DNA from 3 places in the Streptomyces sp. SAI-127 genome. Region 2 is predicted to be linked to each of the others. Evidence: predicted binding sites of a transcription regulator. Region 2 holds the regulator's gene; each other region holds the start of a gene.
What was found. Region 2 encodes HrcA, which represses chaperone genes, less so after heat shock. Its sites were predicted from a motif close to TTNGCACTCNGNNNNNCNGAGTGCNAA; they were not measured.
Positions count from the first base shown of each region.

Region 1 (5,078 bases), 2.5 Mb from region 2:
GCGTGAAGAACATCCGCTCCGCGTCCTCGGCCCCGAACTTGGCCGCTGCCCGCTGCCGCAACCGGGCCTGGCCGAGCGCCGCGGAGACGAGTTCTGCGGGATGCCCGCGGCGCAGCCGGGTGGCGACGGCGAGTTCGTCGGCGGGGGCGGTGCCGCGCACTTCGTCGAGGAGGGCACGGCCCTCGGGGGTGAGGAGGGGGGCGAGGTCGTTCACCGGGTCATTGTGGGCCAGTCGGTGGACGGTCCGCTTCCGGCGGCGGTGTCGGCCCAGGTGCGATGCCGTGACCTGCGAGGATCCGGCCTCATGGGAACAGTAGGACAAAAGTATAAAAAGGGTGCGTTGGTGGCGTCGGTGTCCATCCGTGGCGGCCTCGTCCTCCTGGCGGTGGCCGCCCTGGTCTCCGGCTGTGCCGACCCGGCCGGAACCGGCGTACGGCCGCAGCGGCCCCTCAAGGCACCCCCGGCACCCGCCGCCGACCTCCAGGCCGACAAGACCCGTATCCGGGCCGCCCGGCTCCGCGCCGAGCAGACCCGGATCGCCGCCGCCAGGCATTGGGGCCTGAAGGAGGTCCCGCTGACGGCCCCGCCGGCGCCCGTGACCAAGCCCCGCATCACCACCCGCCACGGCTTCGAGGTCGACGGCCACGAGGAGAAGGGGCTGCCGCCGGTCTTCACCACGGTCCCCACCGAGCAGAAGATCGTCTTCCTCACCATCGACGACGGCGCCGAGAAGGACCCCGCGTTCCTTCGGATGATGAGCGAGTTGAAGATCCCGTACACCGCCTTCCTCAGCGACTACCTGGTCAAGGACGACTACGGCTACTTCGCGAGGATGCGGGACGCAGGGGTCGTACTGAACAACCACACGCTCCACCACCCCTACCTGCCCGCGCTGTCGTACGCCCGCCAGCGGCGCGAGATCTGCGGGATGCAGGACGTCATCGAGAAGCGGTTCGGCAAGCGGCCCACGCTCTTCCGCCCGCCCTACGGCAACTACAACGAGGACACCCTGCGCGCGGCCAGGTCCTGCGGCGTCAAGTACGCGCCCATCTGGAACGAAGAGGTCTTCGTCGACCGCTGGGAGTACCGCGAGTGGGACCAGGACATCCACCCCGGCGACATCGTGCTCAGCCACTTCCGGGGGCGGAAGGACTGGAAGGGCACGATGCCCGACATGGTCCGCCGCTTCCTGAACAGGATCACGGCCGAGGGGTACGCGGTGGCCCGCCTCGAGGACTACCTGTGAGAGCGCGGGCACTGGTCGCCGGGGGGCTGGCGGCCGTACTGCTCACCGGCTGTGCCCAGTCCGTCGATCCCATCGAACGGCTGGGCAGGAAGGCGGCGCAGCGGGCGGGGTCGTACGGACCGGACGGACCCGGCGGGGAGAGCAGGGCGGACGGGCGGCCGTACCGCCATTGGGGTCTCCTGGCCCCGCTGAAGGCGCCCCCGCGGGTGGCGGCGCGCGCGGCGGCGCGCCGGGACGGCCTGCCGCCGGTCGTGAGGCGCGTCGGGACGTCCGACAAGGTCGTCTTCCTGACCTACGACGACGGTGCCGAGAGGGATCCGCGGTTCGTCGACATGGTCCGTGAACTGCGGCTGCCGGTCAGCCTGTTCCTCACGGACAGTGTCGTCGGCCCCGGGTACGGCCACTTCGCGCGTCTCCAGTCGGTCGGCGCCGGCATCCAGAACCACACCCTCGACCACCCCGCCCTGCGCGGTCTGCCGTACCCCGGCCAGCGCGCCGAGATCTGCGGCCAGCAGGAGAAGGTGCGGTCCCGCTTCGGGATCCGGCCGCGGCTGCTCCGGCCGCCCTATGGCACGTACGACCGCACGACCCTGCGCGCGGCGGCCGACTGCGGACTCTCGGCCGTGGTGCTGTGGAGCGTGTCGGTGGAGGGTGGCGCGCCGCAGCGGCCGCTGCGGGCGGGTGACATCGTCTCGGTGGCATCGGGGGAGGCCTCGGGACCGACGCTGACGGAACGGACGACGACGGTGCTGCGGGAGATCGAGCGGCGCGGGCTGACGGTGGGACGGCTGGAGGACTATCTGTAGGCGCTCCGGCGGCGTGGCCGGAGACGCGATTGGCACTCCGCTTGACCGAGTGCTAATCACGGTCATAGTCTCGGGTCTGGCACTCCCCCCTGGAGAGTGCCAACACAGCGACGGGCAGGTCCGGCACCCGCGACGACGGATCCACCTGGTCGCCACCTCAGACAGTCAACCCCGTGATCTCCGAAGGGGGAGGTCGGATCGTGACGACCACCAGCTCCAAGGTTGCCATCAAGCCGCTCGAGGACCGCATTGTGGTCCAGCCGCTCGACGCCGAGCAGACCACCGCCTCTGGCCTGGTCATCCCGGACACCGCCAAGGAGAAGCCCCAGGAGGGCGTCGTCCTGGCCGTGGGCCCGGGCCGCTTCGAGAACGGCGAGCGCCTGCCGCTCGACGTCCAGACCGGCGACATCGTGCTGTACAGCAAGTACGGCGGCACCGAGGTGAAGTACAACGGCGAGGAGTACCTCGTCCTCTCGGCTCGCGACGTGCTCGCGATCATCGAGAAGTAATTCACCCCAGCATTTCTTTGAGCTGCGCCCCTGGCCCCCGCGACCACTAACAAGCCGGGCGCCCGGGGCGCAGTCTCTTTTCACCTAGATTTCCGAGAGGGCTCACGCTCCCATGGCGAAGATCCTGAAGTTCGACGAGGACGCCCGTCGCGCCCTCGAGCGCGGCGTCAACAAGCTTGCCGACACGGTCAAGGTGACGATCGGCCCCAAGGGCCGCAACGTCGTCATCGACAAGAAGTTCGGCGCTCCCACCATCACCAACGACGGTGTCACGATCGCCCGTGAGGTCGAGATCGAGGACCCGTACGAGAACCTCGGCGCCCAGCTGGTGAAGGAGGTGGCGACCAAGACCAACGACATCGCGGGTGACGGCACCACCACCGCCACCGTGCTGGCCCAGGCGCTGGTCCGCGAAGGCCTGAAGAACGTCGCCGCGGGTGCCTCCCCGGCCGCCCTGAAGAAGGGCATCGACGCCGCGGTCAAGGCCGTGTCCGAGGAGCTCCTCGCGACCGCCCGCCCGATCGACGAGAAGTCCGACATCGCCGCCGTCGCCGGTCTGTCCGCCCAGGACAGCCAGGTCGGCGAGCTCATCGCCGAGGCGATGGACAAGGTCGGCAAGGACGGTGTCATCACCGTCGAGGAGTCCAACACCTTCGGTCTGGAGCTGGACTTCACCGAGGGCATGGCCTTCGACAAGGGCTACCTGTCGCCCTACATGGTCTCCGACCAGGAGCGTATGGAGGCCGTCCTCGACGACCCGTACATCCTGATCAACCAGGGCAAGATCTCCTCGATCCAGGACCTGCTGCCGCTGCTCGAGAAGGTCATCCAGTCGGGTGCCTCCAAGCCGCTGCTGATCATCGCCGAGGACGTCGACGGCGAGGCCCTGTCGACCCTGGTCGTCAACAAGATCCGCGGCACCTTCAACGCGGTCGCCGTCAAGGCCCCCGGCTTCGGTGACCGCCGCAAGGCGATGCTCCAGGACCTGGCGGTCCTCACCGGCGCCACGGTCATCTCCGAGGAGGTCGGCCTCAAGCTCGACCAGGTCGGCCTGGACGTGCTCGGCACCGCGCGCCGCGTCACCGTCACCAAGGACGACACCACGGTCGTCGACGGTGCCGGCGACTCCTCCGAGGTCGCGGGCCGCGTCGCCCAGATCAAGGCCGAGATCGAGAACACCGACTCCGACTGGGACCGCGAGAAGCTCCAGGAGCGCCTCGCGAAGCTGGCCGGCGGCGTGTGCGTGATCAAGGTCGGCGCCGCCACCGAGGTGGAGCTGAAGGAGAAGAAGCACCGTCTGGAGGACGCCATCTCCGCGACCCGCGCCGCGGTCGAGGAGGGCATCGTCTCCGGTGGTGGCTCCGCTCTGGTCCACGCCGCCAAGGTGCTCGAGGGCGGCCTCGGCAAGACCGGCGACGAGGCCACCGGTGTCGCCGTCGTCCGCAAGGCCGTCGTCGAGCCGCTGCGCTGGATCGCGGAGAACGCCGGCCTCGAGGGCTACGTCATCACCGCCAAGGTCGCCGAGCTCGACAAGGGCCAGGGCTTCAACGCCGCGACCGGTGAGTACGGCGACCTGGTCAAGGCCGGCGTCATCGACCCGGTCAAGGTCACCCGCTCCGCCCTGGAGAACGCCGCCTCCATCGCCTCCCTCCTTCTGACGACCGAGACCCTGGTCGTCGAGAAGAAGGAAGAGGAGGAGCCGGCCGCCGGTGGTCACGGCCACGGCCACTCCCACTGAGCCCAGCGCTCGCAAGGAGGCCCCCGTTCCCTCTGAGGGAACGGGGGCTTTCCCCTTCGCGGGTCACAGGGATCGGGCCGTCATTCGCCGAGCACCCCCAGCTGTTCCATCAGCCCCGCACGGTCGTACTGCCACCAGCCCTCGCAGATCCGCCCGTCCCGGAACCGGTGCCAGGTGGTCCCGGTCATGGTCACGTTCTGCCCGCTCGCCGGGATCCCCACGAACTCGCCGGTGTGCTTGCCGGCCCAGGTCCAGCGGGTGCACACCCGGTCGTCCTGGGCGATCTGGTCGTCCACGCGGAAGGTGAAGGCGAAGGCCCGCCGCCACCCCTCGTACTCCTCGCGCGCGCCCGCGAGCCCCAGATCGTCCGCATTGGCCGGATCGTGGTCCATGTAGTCCTCGGTGAACCGCGTGAACAGCTCCGCGGTCCCGGCCCGCCCGGCCTGCTCGAAGAACTCCCGCGCGACGGCCGGGTTGAGCTGCTCGTCCCGCACCACGTCCAGATCGGTGAAGGTCGGCGCCTCGTCACACAGCGCGAGCATCCCCTGGAAGATCCGCTCCGTCTCCGGCAGCCCGGAATTCCGCATCGCCTCCTCGTACGACGGAAACTCCACGATCTCGACGAAGTGCGACGCGTCGGACCGGTCCTTGCCGACCACCGCATGCGTCGCGGTCCGCTTTCCCTTGGTCTGCTCGACCCACGTGTCCATCAGCCGGTCCATCTCGTCGAAACGGCTGGTCCTGCAGTCGATGAGCTGTACGAACGTCATCTCGCCATC
Region 1 is NZ_JARXYJ010000001.1:4,349,711-4,354,788, reverse strand. Features, by position in the region: gene M2157_RS19695 (class I SAM-dependent methyltransferase) at 1-214, opposite strand, end outside; gene M2157_RS19690 (polysaccharide deacetylase family protein) at 353-1,246, shown strand; gene M2157_RS19685 (polysaccharide deacetylase family protein) at 1,243-2,052, shown strand; gene groES (co-chaperone GroES) at 2,253-2,561, shown strand; gene groL (chaperonin GroEL) at 2,674-4,299, shown strand; gene M2157_RS19670 (ester cyclase) at 4,380-5,069, opposite strand.
Region 1: groES (co-chaperone GroES) is a predicted target of HrcA. The motif match lies at 2,082-2,108, and genes of this name have one in related genera.

Region 2 (5,078 bases):
GCACACGCCCGTCTTCCAGTCCTGGCCGTGCGGTACCCGGGGCCATGCCTCGATGCCCAGGGACGACGGCTTCACCGCCTCCCAGATGTCGATGTACGGATGGCCGACGACAAGCGCGTGTTCGCTGGTCACCTGCTGTGCGATGCGCCACTCCTTGGTGCCGGGGAGCAGGTGGTCGACCAGGACGCCGAGGCGGGCGTCCGGGCCCGGCGCGAATTCGGCGACGATCGACGGGAGGTCGTCCACGCCCTCCAGGTACTCCACGACCACGCCCTCGATGCGCAGGTCGTCGCCCCAGACCTTCTCCACGAGTTCCGCGTCGTGGCGGCCCTCGACGTAGATACGGCCCGCGCGGGCCACGCGTGCGCGGGCGCCGGGGACGGCCACCGAGCCGGACGCGGTACGAGTGGGTCGCACAGAAGCGGCTGAGGCGCCCGACGGCTTCACCAGCGTCACCACCCGGCCCTCCAGGAGGAAACCGCGCGGCTCCAGCGGGAACACCCGGTGCTTGCCGAAGCGGTCCTCCAGCGTCACCGTGCCCGCCTCGCAGCGGATCACCGCGCCGCAGAAGCCCGTCCCCGGCTCCTCGACCACCAGACCGGGCTCGGCGGGGACCTCCGGCACCGGCTTGGGCTTCTTCCACGGAGGGGTCAGGTCGGCGGAGTACTGGCGCATTCGGATGACGATAGGAGAAGCGGCTCGGGAGTCATGACGACACGCCGAAGCGGGCGGCCAGCGCGTCCCGCTGTGCCCGGACGAACGCCGCGTCCACCACCGCTCCGTGACCGGGCACGTACAGCGCGTCCTCGCCGCCCAGGTCCAGCAGCCGGTCCAGCGCGGCGGGCCACTGCGGCGGTACGGCGTCCGGGCCCGCCTGCGGTTCGCCCGACTCCTCGACCAGGTCGCCGCAGAAGACGACCTCCGGGGAGCCGGGGACGAGGACGGCGAGGTCGTGGGCCGTGTGGCCGGGGCCGACGTTCGCCAGCAGCGCCTGCCGGCCGCCGCCGAGGTCGAGCGTCCACTCGCCGGAGACGTGATGCCGGGGCGAGACGAGGGCGTCCACCGCCTCGTCGGCCACCGCCGGGTCCAGTCCGTTGCGCACCGCGTCCGCCCGCAGCTCCGCGCGGCCCAGCCGTCCCCTCAGCACCGTCTCCACACCCACGGCGCCGAACACCTCCGCCCCGGCGAACGCCGCCGCCCCGAAGACATGGTCGAAGTGGGGGTGGGTGAGCGCGAGATGGGTCACACGATGACCGGCGAGTTCCTCGGCCTGGGCGCGCAGGCGGGCGCCCTCCGCGAGTCCGGAGCCGGAGTCGATCAGCAGGGCCGTGCCCTCGCCGATCACCAGGCCCGCCGTACAGTCCCAGCCGGGCAGCCGGCACCGCCCCACCCCGGTCGCGACCCGCTCCCACCCGAGCTCTTCCCAAGTCACCGTCATACCGCGACGCTAGCCCTACAACCCGTCACGCCGGGACCAGCCTTGCCCAGGGCCTACCCCACCGCCGTACACTGGCCGGGGAGCGCTGGCACTCGGACGGACAGAGTGCCAGGCGAGGCGCAAAGGGAACGACTTCTGGAGGTGTGCGCGATGCTGAGTGAACGCAGGCTCCAGGTGCTGCGCGCCATCGTCCAGGACTATGTCGGCACCGAGGAGCCGGTCGGGTCGAAGGCCCTGACCGAGCGGCACAACCTCGGCGTCTCCCCGGCGACCGTCCGCAACGACATGGCGGCCCTGGAGGACGAGGGGTTCATCGCCCAGCCGCACACCAGTGCCGGGCGCATCCCGACCGACAAGGGCTATCGGCTGTTCGTCGACAAGCTGGCGGGCGTCAAGCCGATGACCGCGCCCGAGCGGCGCGCGATCCAGAACTTCCTCGACGGCGCGGTCGACCTCGACGACGTCGTGGCCAGGACCGTGCGGCTGCTGGCGCAGCTGACCCGGCAGGTCGCCGTCGTGCAGTACCCGTCCCTGACCCGCTCGACCGTGCGGCACGTGGAACTGCTCTCGCTCGCCCCCGCGCGCGTGATGCTCGTGCTGATCACGGACACCGGCCGGGTCGAGCAGCGCATGGTCGACTGCCCGGCGCCCTTCGGGGAGGCCTCGCTCGCCGATCTGCGGGCCCGGCTCAACAGCAGGGTCGCCGGACGGCGGTTCGCCGATGTGCCGCGGCTGGTCGAGGACCTGCCCGAAGGCTTCGACGTCGAGGACAGGGGTACGGTCACGACAGTGCTCTCCACTCTCCTGGAGACACTCGTCGAGGAGAACGAGGAGCGGCTGATGATCGGCGGCACCGCCAATCTCACCCGCTTCGGACATGACTTTCCCCTCACCATCCGGCCCGTCCTGGAGGCTCTGGAGGAGCAGGTCGTCCTCCTCAAACTCCTTGGCGAGGCGGGGGATTCGGGCATGACCGTACGCATCGGTCACGAGAACGCCTATGAGGGACTCAACTCCACTTCAGTGGTGTCGGTCGGCTACGGTTCGGGCAACGAGGCAGTCGCCAAGCTCGGCGTGGTCGGACCGACCCGCATGGATTACCCGGGAACGATGGGAGCGGTACGCGCAGTGGCACGGTACGTCGGACAGATCCTGGCGGAGTCGTAAGTGGCCACGGACTACTACGCCGTTCTCGGCGTGCGCCGCGACGCGTCGCAGGATGAGATCAAGAAGGCGTTCCGTCGGCTCGCGCGCGAGCTGCACCCGGACGTCAACCCGGATCCGAAGACCCAGGAGCGGTTCAAGGAGATCAACGCCGCTTACGAGGTGTTGTCGGACCCGCAGAAGAAGCAGGTCTACGACCTCGGCGGCGACCCGCTCTCGCAGGCCGGCGGCGGTGGCGCGGGCGGCTTCGGGGCCGGTGGGTTCGGGAACTTCTCGGACATCATGGACGCGTTCTTCGGTACGGCGTCGCAGCGGGGTCCGCGCTCGCGCACCCGGCGCGGCCAGGACGCGATGATCCGTCTCGAGATCGAGCTCGACGAGGCGGCCTTCGGCACCACGAAGGACATCCAGGTCGACACGGCGATCGTCTGCACCACCTGCAGCGGTGAGGGCGCGGCGCCGGGGACCTCCGCCCAGACGTGTGACATGTGCCGCGGCCGCGGTGAGGTGTCGCAGGTGACGCGGTCCTTCCTGGGCCAGGTCATGACGTCCCGGCCGTGCCCGCAGTGCCAGGGCTTCGGCACCGTGGTCCCGACGCCGTGCCCGGAGTGCGCCGGCGACGGCCGGGTCCGCTCGCGCCGCACACTGACCGTGAAGATCCCGGCCGGTGTGGACAACGGCACGCGGATCCAGCTCGCGGGTGAGGGCGAGGTCGGTCCCGGTGGCGGTCCCGCCGGTGACCTCTACGTCGAGATCCACGAACTCCCGCACTCGCAGTTCCAGCGGCGCGGCGACGACCTGCACTGCACGGTCACGCTCCCGATGACGGCGGCGTCGCTCGGCACGAAGGTGCCGCTGGAGACGCTGGACGGCATGGAGGAGGTCGACATCCGGCCCGGTACCCAGTCCGGCCAGTCGATCCCGCTGCACAGCCGTGGCGTCACCCACCTGCGCGGCGGCGGCCGGGGCGACCTCATCGTCCACGTCGAGGTCCAGACCCCGACCAAGCTGGACCCCGAGCAGGAGCGCCTGCTGCGCGAGCTGGCCAAGCTGCGCGGCGAGGAGCGCCCCACGGGGCAGTTCCAGCCGGGGCAGCAGGGCCTGTTCTCCAGGTTGAAGGACGCGTTCAACGGCCGTACGTGAGGCGTGGGACGACTGCCGGGGGTCCGGGGGTTGTCCCCCGGGCAGACACAGCCAGCCGGGGCAGCAGGGCCTGTTCTCCAGGTTGAAGGACGTGTTCAACGGCCGTACGTGAGCTGTCGACGGACGTGTTCAACGGCCGTACGTGAGCTGTCGAAGGCCCGATTCGGACTTGTTCGGAGGACGTGACAACATGCCGTCATGTCCTCCGCGCTGACCGGTCTCTTCCGTCATCCGATCGTGCAGGCCCCCATGGCGGGCGGTGTCTCCGTGCCGCGGCTCGCCGCCGCCGTGTCCGAGGCGGGCGGGCTCGGATTCCTCGCGGCCGGGTACAAGACGGCCGACGGTTTGTACCAGGAGATCAAGCAGCTGCGCGGGCTGACCGCGCTGCCCTTCGGGGTCAACCTGTTCATGCCGCAACCCGAGTACGCCGACCCGGCGGCCGTCGACGTCTACGCCCATCAGCTCGCCGGCGAGGCCACCTGGTACGAGACCGAGCTCGGCGACCCCGACAGCGGCCGTGACGACGGGTACGACGCCAAACTCGCCGTACTCCTCGACAACCCCGTGCCGGCGGCCTCCTTCCACTTCGGGATCCCGAGCAGTGAGGTCCTGGAGTCGCTGCGCCGTGCCGGCACCTTCACCCTCGTCACCGCGACCACCCCCGAAGAGGCCCTCGCCGTGCAGTACGCGGGCGCCGACGCGGTCATCGCGCAGGGCGTGGAGGCCGGCGGTCACCAGGGCACCCACCGGGACCTCCCCGAGCAGGACGGCTCCGGCCTCGGACTCCTCTCGCTCGTCGCCCAGATCCGGGAGACGGTGACCATCCCGATCGTCGCCGCCGGCGGCATCATGCGCGGCAGCCAGATCGCCGCCGTCCTCGCCGCGGGCGCGAGCGCGGCCCAGCTCGGCACGGCGTTCCTCGCCACGCACGAGTCGGGCGCCCACGACGTGCACAAGCAGGCGCTGACCAACCCCCTCTACGTCCGCACCGAGTTGACCCGCGCCTTCTCCGGCAGACCGGCTCGTGGCCTGGTCAACCGCTTCCTGCGCGAGCACGGACCGTACGCGCCGGCCGCCTATCCCGAGGTCCACCACCTCACCGCCCCGCTCAGGAAGGCCGCCGCCAAGGCCAAGGACGCCCAGGGCATGGCGCTGTGGGCGGGCCAGGGGCACCGGATGGCACGCGAGCTGCCCGCGGGACAGCTGGTGGAGATACTCGCCGCCGAATTCGACGCCGCCAGGACAGCGTTGTCAGGGACGGGGGACGCGCGATGACCGCACCGGTGTTCGTGGTCGAGCACTTCGACGCGGACGGCGGCGGACGCTACGTCCT
Region 2 is NZ_JARXYJ010000001.1:6,899,302-6,904,379, forward strand. Features, by position in the region: gene M2157_RS31765 (DUF3097 domain-containing protein) at 1-675, opposite strand, end outside; gene M2157_RS31770 (MBL fold metallo-hydrolase) at 707-1,438, opposite strand; gene hrcA (heat-inducible transcriptional repressor HrcA) at 1,589-2,605, shown strand; gene dnaJ (molecular chaperone DnaJ) at 2,606-3,745, shown strand; gene M2157_RS31785 (nitronate monooxygenase) at 3,944-5,020, shown strand; gene M2157_RS31790 (16S rRNA (uracil(1498)-N(3))-methyltransferase) at 5,017-5,078, shown strand, end outside.

Region 3 (5,078 bases), 1.3 Mb from region 2:
ACACCGGCCACGCATGGAAGTCACGCATCGAGGCCACGCATGAAAGAAGCCCGCCCCACCATCGTGGGACGGGCTTCTTGTCGAGCGCCGGGCAGGCCTTGCACCTGCATCTCCCCGCAGGAAGCGGGGCGTCTTTCCTTGGACCACCAACGCGTAGTCGACCGACGGGAGTTCACGTCGAGCGGCTCGTGATCAAGCATAGCGCAGGAAAAGACCGGGGGCGGCCACCCCCTGTTTCCAGGAAGTGCCGCCCCCGGGAAGGACGTTGATCAACCGTCAGGCCTGGCGGCCGGGGGTCGATCAGAAGTCCATGTCACCGCCCGGCATGCCGCCGCCGGCCGGGGCAGCGCCCGCCTTCTCCGGCTTGTCGGCGATGACGGCCTCGGTGGTGAGGAACAGCGCGGCGATGGAGGCGGCGTTCTGCAGGGCAGAGCGCGTGACCTTCGCCGGGTCGATGATGCCTTCGGCGATCATGTCGACGTACTCACCGGTCGCGGCGTTCAGGCCGTGGCCGACGGGCAGGTTGCGCACCTTCTCGACGATGACGCCACCCTCGAGACCACCGTTGACGGCGATCTGCTTGAGCGGGGCCTCCAGGGCCAGCTTCACGGCGTTGGCGCCGGTCAGCTCGTCACCCTCGAGGTCCAGCTTCTCGAAGACCGAGGAGGCCTGGATGAGGGCCACGCCACCACCGGCGACGATGCCCTCCTCGACGGCCGCCTTCGCGTTGCGAACGGCGTCCTCGATGCGGTGCTTGCGCTCCTTGAGCTCGACCTCGGTCGCGGCACCGGCCTTGATGACGGCGACGCCACCGGCGAGCTTCGCCAGGCGCTCCTGGAGCTTCTCGCGGTCGTAGTCCGAGTCGCTGTTCTCGATCTCGGCGCGGATCTGGTTCACCCGGCCGTTGACCTGGTCCGAGGAACCGGCACCGTCGACGATGGTGGTCTCGTCCTTGGTGATGACGACCTTGCGGGCGCGGCCCAGGAGGTCCAGGGTCGCGTTCTCCAGCTTGAGGCCGACCTCCTCGGAGATGACCTCGCCGCCCGTGAGGATGGCGATGTCGCCGAGCATGGCCTTGCGGCGGTCACCGAAGCCCGGGGCCTTGACGGCGACGGACTTGAAGGTGCCACGGATCTTGTTGACGACCAGGGTCGACAGGGCCTCGCCCTCGACGTCCTCGGCGATGATCAGCAGCGGCTTGCCCGACTGCATGACCTTCTCCAGGAGCGGGAGCAGGTCCTTGACGGAGCCGATCTTGGAGTTGGCGATGAGGATGTACGGGTCGTCGAGCGACGCCTCCATCCGCTCCATGTCGGTGGCGAAGTACGCCGAGATGTAGCCCTTGTCGAAGCGCATACCCTCGGTGAGCTCGAGCTCCAGACCGAAGGTCTGGGACTCCTCGACGGTGATGACGCCTTCCTTGCCGACCTTGTCCATCGCCTCGGCGATGAGCTCGCCGATCTGGGTGTCGGCGGCGGAGATGGAGGCCGTGGAGGCGATCTGCTCCTTGGTCTCGACATCCTTGGCCTGCTCGAGCAGGGCGGCGGAGACGGCCTCGACGGCCTTCTCGATACCGCGCTTGAGGGCCATGGGGTTGGCGCCGGCGGCTACGTTGCGCAGGCCTTCCTTGACCAGGGCCTGAGCGAGCACGGTCGCGGTGGTCGTACCGTCACCGGCGACGTCGTCCGTCTTCTTGGCGACTTCCTTGACCAGCTCGGCGCCGATCTTCTCGTACGGGTCCTCGAGCTCGATCTCCTTGGCGATGGAGACACCATCGTTGGTGATCGTGGGGGCGCCCCACTTCTTCTCGAGGACGACGTTGCGGCCCTTGGGGCCGAGCGTCACCTTGACGGCGTCCGCGAGCTGGTTCATGCCGCGCTCGAGGCCGCGCCGCGCCTCCTCGTCGAACGCGATGATCTTGGCCATGTGAAGTGGTCCCTCCAGGACTGGGGGTGATTCCTTCGGACCGCGCCCGCGCCCGCGACGGACGGCTCGCCGGCCTGTGGATCCTTGCCCCACAAGGCCTGCGGGCCTCACCGACCCGGTCCATCTTTGTCACTCTCACCTTCAGAGTGCTAACGCCAATGATTAGCACTCGGCATGGTCGAGTGCAAGCGCCTCTCGTGGATCGGGCAGGGCGCCGAGCAACAGCGACGCCCGGTTACCGGCCCGTACGGCCCGACCGACACCGCTGCGTCCGGGCACCACCGGGGCCGTACGGGCGCCGCACACGACGGCCCGGCCGCCCCGTCCGCGTGACCGGTGTTCGACCGGCGCGGTCGAGCACCCCGGACCGCCGTACAAGACGGCGAACGCGGGCCCGGCCTCCCGGTGCCCGTGAGCCCGGCCCGATCACGCCCCCCTCAAGACCCCGGGCATGCCGAAGGGCCCGTACCCCATGACTCCCTATGGGGGACGAGCCCTTCGAAGAAGAACAGAAGAACGACGCTGTTGTTACCCGGCGCGTGCTTCAGCCGGTCGCCAGGCGAACCATGTCCGCCTGCGGCCCCTTCTGACCTTGCGAGATCTCGAACTCGACCCGCTGGCCCTCTTCAAGGGTGCGGTAGCCGTCCATCTGAATCGCGCTGTAGTGGACGAATACATCCGCACCACCGTCGACCGCGATGAAGCCGTACCCCTTCTCCGCGTTGAACCACTTGACGGTGCCCTGAGCCATGCCTAACTCCCCTATTACTGGCCCTTGCACGGATCCACACTTCGTGGATCCGGGTCAGACCTCACCCCCCACATGGTTGGGGGCGTGCGCCGGAACGCGTCGACCGCGGCTGAATGTATCTGTCCAACTGCCGTCTGCAACAGGTCAATCGGACGAGAATTCTGGACGGAAGGGGTCCGGAATGTAGTGAGAATTCGCCTGAATTCGGGGCAAGTCGGGCCCCATAAAAGACACATAAGGCACTTAAGGCGCACACACTTTGGCTACTTCTCATCGCATGTGGAGCGAGAACTCATATGCACGCGGCAAGAAGAAAGCCGCTGCTTCCCCAACTGTACCGCGCTCAACCATAGAGAATTGCCCCCTCCGCTTCTCAAGCGGAGGGGGCAATCCGATGAACACTCGGTAATTACCGTTACCGAAGGTAATGACCAGTCATACGGTCACCCGCCGGCGACGGCCGGAATGATCGAGACGCCGGCCCCGTCGGGCGTCGCCGTCTCCAGCCCCTGCTCGAACCGCACATCGTCGTCGTTGACGTACACATTGACGAACCGCCGCAGCTTGCCCTGGTCGTCGAGAACGCGCGCGGCGATACCCGTGTGGTTCTTCTCCAGATCGGCGATGACATCGGCGAGGGTCGCACCCTCGGCCTGCACCTCGGCCTGCCCGCCGGTGTAGGTGCGCAGGATGGTGGGGATACGGACGGAAACGCTCATGTTTCAGGACCTCCGGTCGGGTGAGTGCTTTCAGGGGCGGCGACTACGCGAGGCCGGCCTCGCGGAACGAATCCAGGTTGGGACGGATCGTGGCGGTGAGACCCGTACCCGCCACCGCGTCCAGCGTCTTCAGACCATCACCGGTGTTCAGCACGACGGTCGTCAGCGACGGGTCCAGCAGACCGTTCTCGATCAGCTTCTTCGCCACGCCGACGGTCACGCCACCGGCCGTCTCCGCGAAGATCCCCTCGGTCCGCGCGAGCAGCTTGATGGCGTCGACGACCTGCTCGTCGTTCACGTCCTCCACCGCACCACCGGTACGACGCGCGATGTCCAGCACGTACGGACCGTCCGCCGGGTTCCCGATCGCGAGGGACTTGGCGATGGTGTTCGGCTTCTGGGGCCGGACCACGTCGTGGCCCGCCTTGTACGCGACCGACACCGGCGAGCATCCCTCGGCCTGCGCGCCGAAGATCTTGTACGGCTTGTCCTCGACGAGCCCGAGCTTGATCAGCTCCTGCAGACCCTTGTCGATCTTCGTGAGCTGCGAGCCGGAGGCGATCGGCACGACCAGCTGATCGGGGAGCTGCCAGCCCAGCTGCTCGCAGATCTCGTAGGCCAGGGTCTTGGAGCCCTCGGCGTAGTACGGCCGCAGGTTGACGTTGACGAAACCCCAGCCCTCGCCGGCCGGGTCGCCGATCAGCTCGGAGCAGAAGCGGTTCACGTCGTCGTAGTTGCCCTCGATGCCGACGAGTTCGCCGCCGTAGATCGCGGCCATGACGACCTTGCCCTGCTCCAGGTCGTGCGGGATGAACACGCAGGAGCGGAACCCGGCCCGGGCCGCGGCGGCACCCACGGCGCCGGCCAGGTTGCCGGTGGAGGAGCAGGAGAGGGTGGTGAAGTCGAAAGCGCGGGCGGCCTCGATGGCCTGGGCGACGACGCGGTCCTTGAAGGAGTGCGTCGGGTTGCCGGAGTCGTCCTTCACGAAGAGCTTGCCGGCGTCGACACCCAGCTCGCGGGCGAGGTTGTCGGCCTTGACGAGCTTGGTCCAGCCGGGGTTGATGTTGGGCTTGTCCGCCACGTCCGCGGGGACGGGCAGCAGCGGAGCGTAGCGCCAGATGTTCGCGGGGCCCGCCTCGATCTGCTTGCGGAGCTCCTCGGTGTCGTAGGCCGAGAAGTCGTACGCGATCTCGAGCGGGCCGAAACACTCCTCGCAGGCGAAGACCGGGCCGAGGGGCACGCGGTGGCCGCACTCGCGGCAGCTCAGCGCTGCGGCGGGGCCGAGGTCTACGGTGTTCGTGGTGCTTGCATCAGTCTGCACAGCCATGGAGGCGAGGCCCTTTCTCCTCATCTTCCTCACGACGCACTTCGCCGTGAGACGGATTTGGCACCTTCCCGAGCCGGGAGCCTCGCGGAAACGATCGTCAGCGATCGCTACGAGAACCGACTGGAGGGTTGCCGGGGCTTCATCGGGCCGTATCCCTCTGCCCCTCTGGATGAGCGGTATGAAGTTGTGAACGGCGGGCCACCCAGGACATGCGATGGTCATCCGCGTTGTTCAAGACTGTAACCGACGGCCAGGACAGTTGAGAGAGACGTCCGAACCGCGAGATGGATCAAAGGCAGAGGAGCCGCGCACTGTGCTGAACGAAGTCGAGCGCTGGCTGGCCACGCGTTCCTGG
Region 3 is NZ_JARXYJ010000001.1:5,647,656-5,652,733, reverse strand. Features, by position in the region: gene groL (chaperonin GroEL) at 301-1,926, opposite strand; gene M2157_RS25940 (cold-shock protein) at 2,471-2,677, opposite strand; gene M2157_RS25935 (ubiquitin-like small modifier protein 1) at 3,121-3,396, opposite strand; gene thrC (threonine synthase) at 3,440-4,723, opposite strand; SAM riboswitch class I at 4,741-4,899, opposite strand; gene M2157_RS25925 (glucosyl-3-phosphoglycerate synthase) at 5,037-5,078, shown strand, end outside.
Region 3: groL (chaperonin GroEL) is a predicted target of HrcA. The motif match lies at 2,089-2,115, and genes of this name have one in related genera.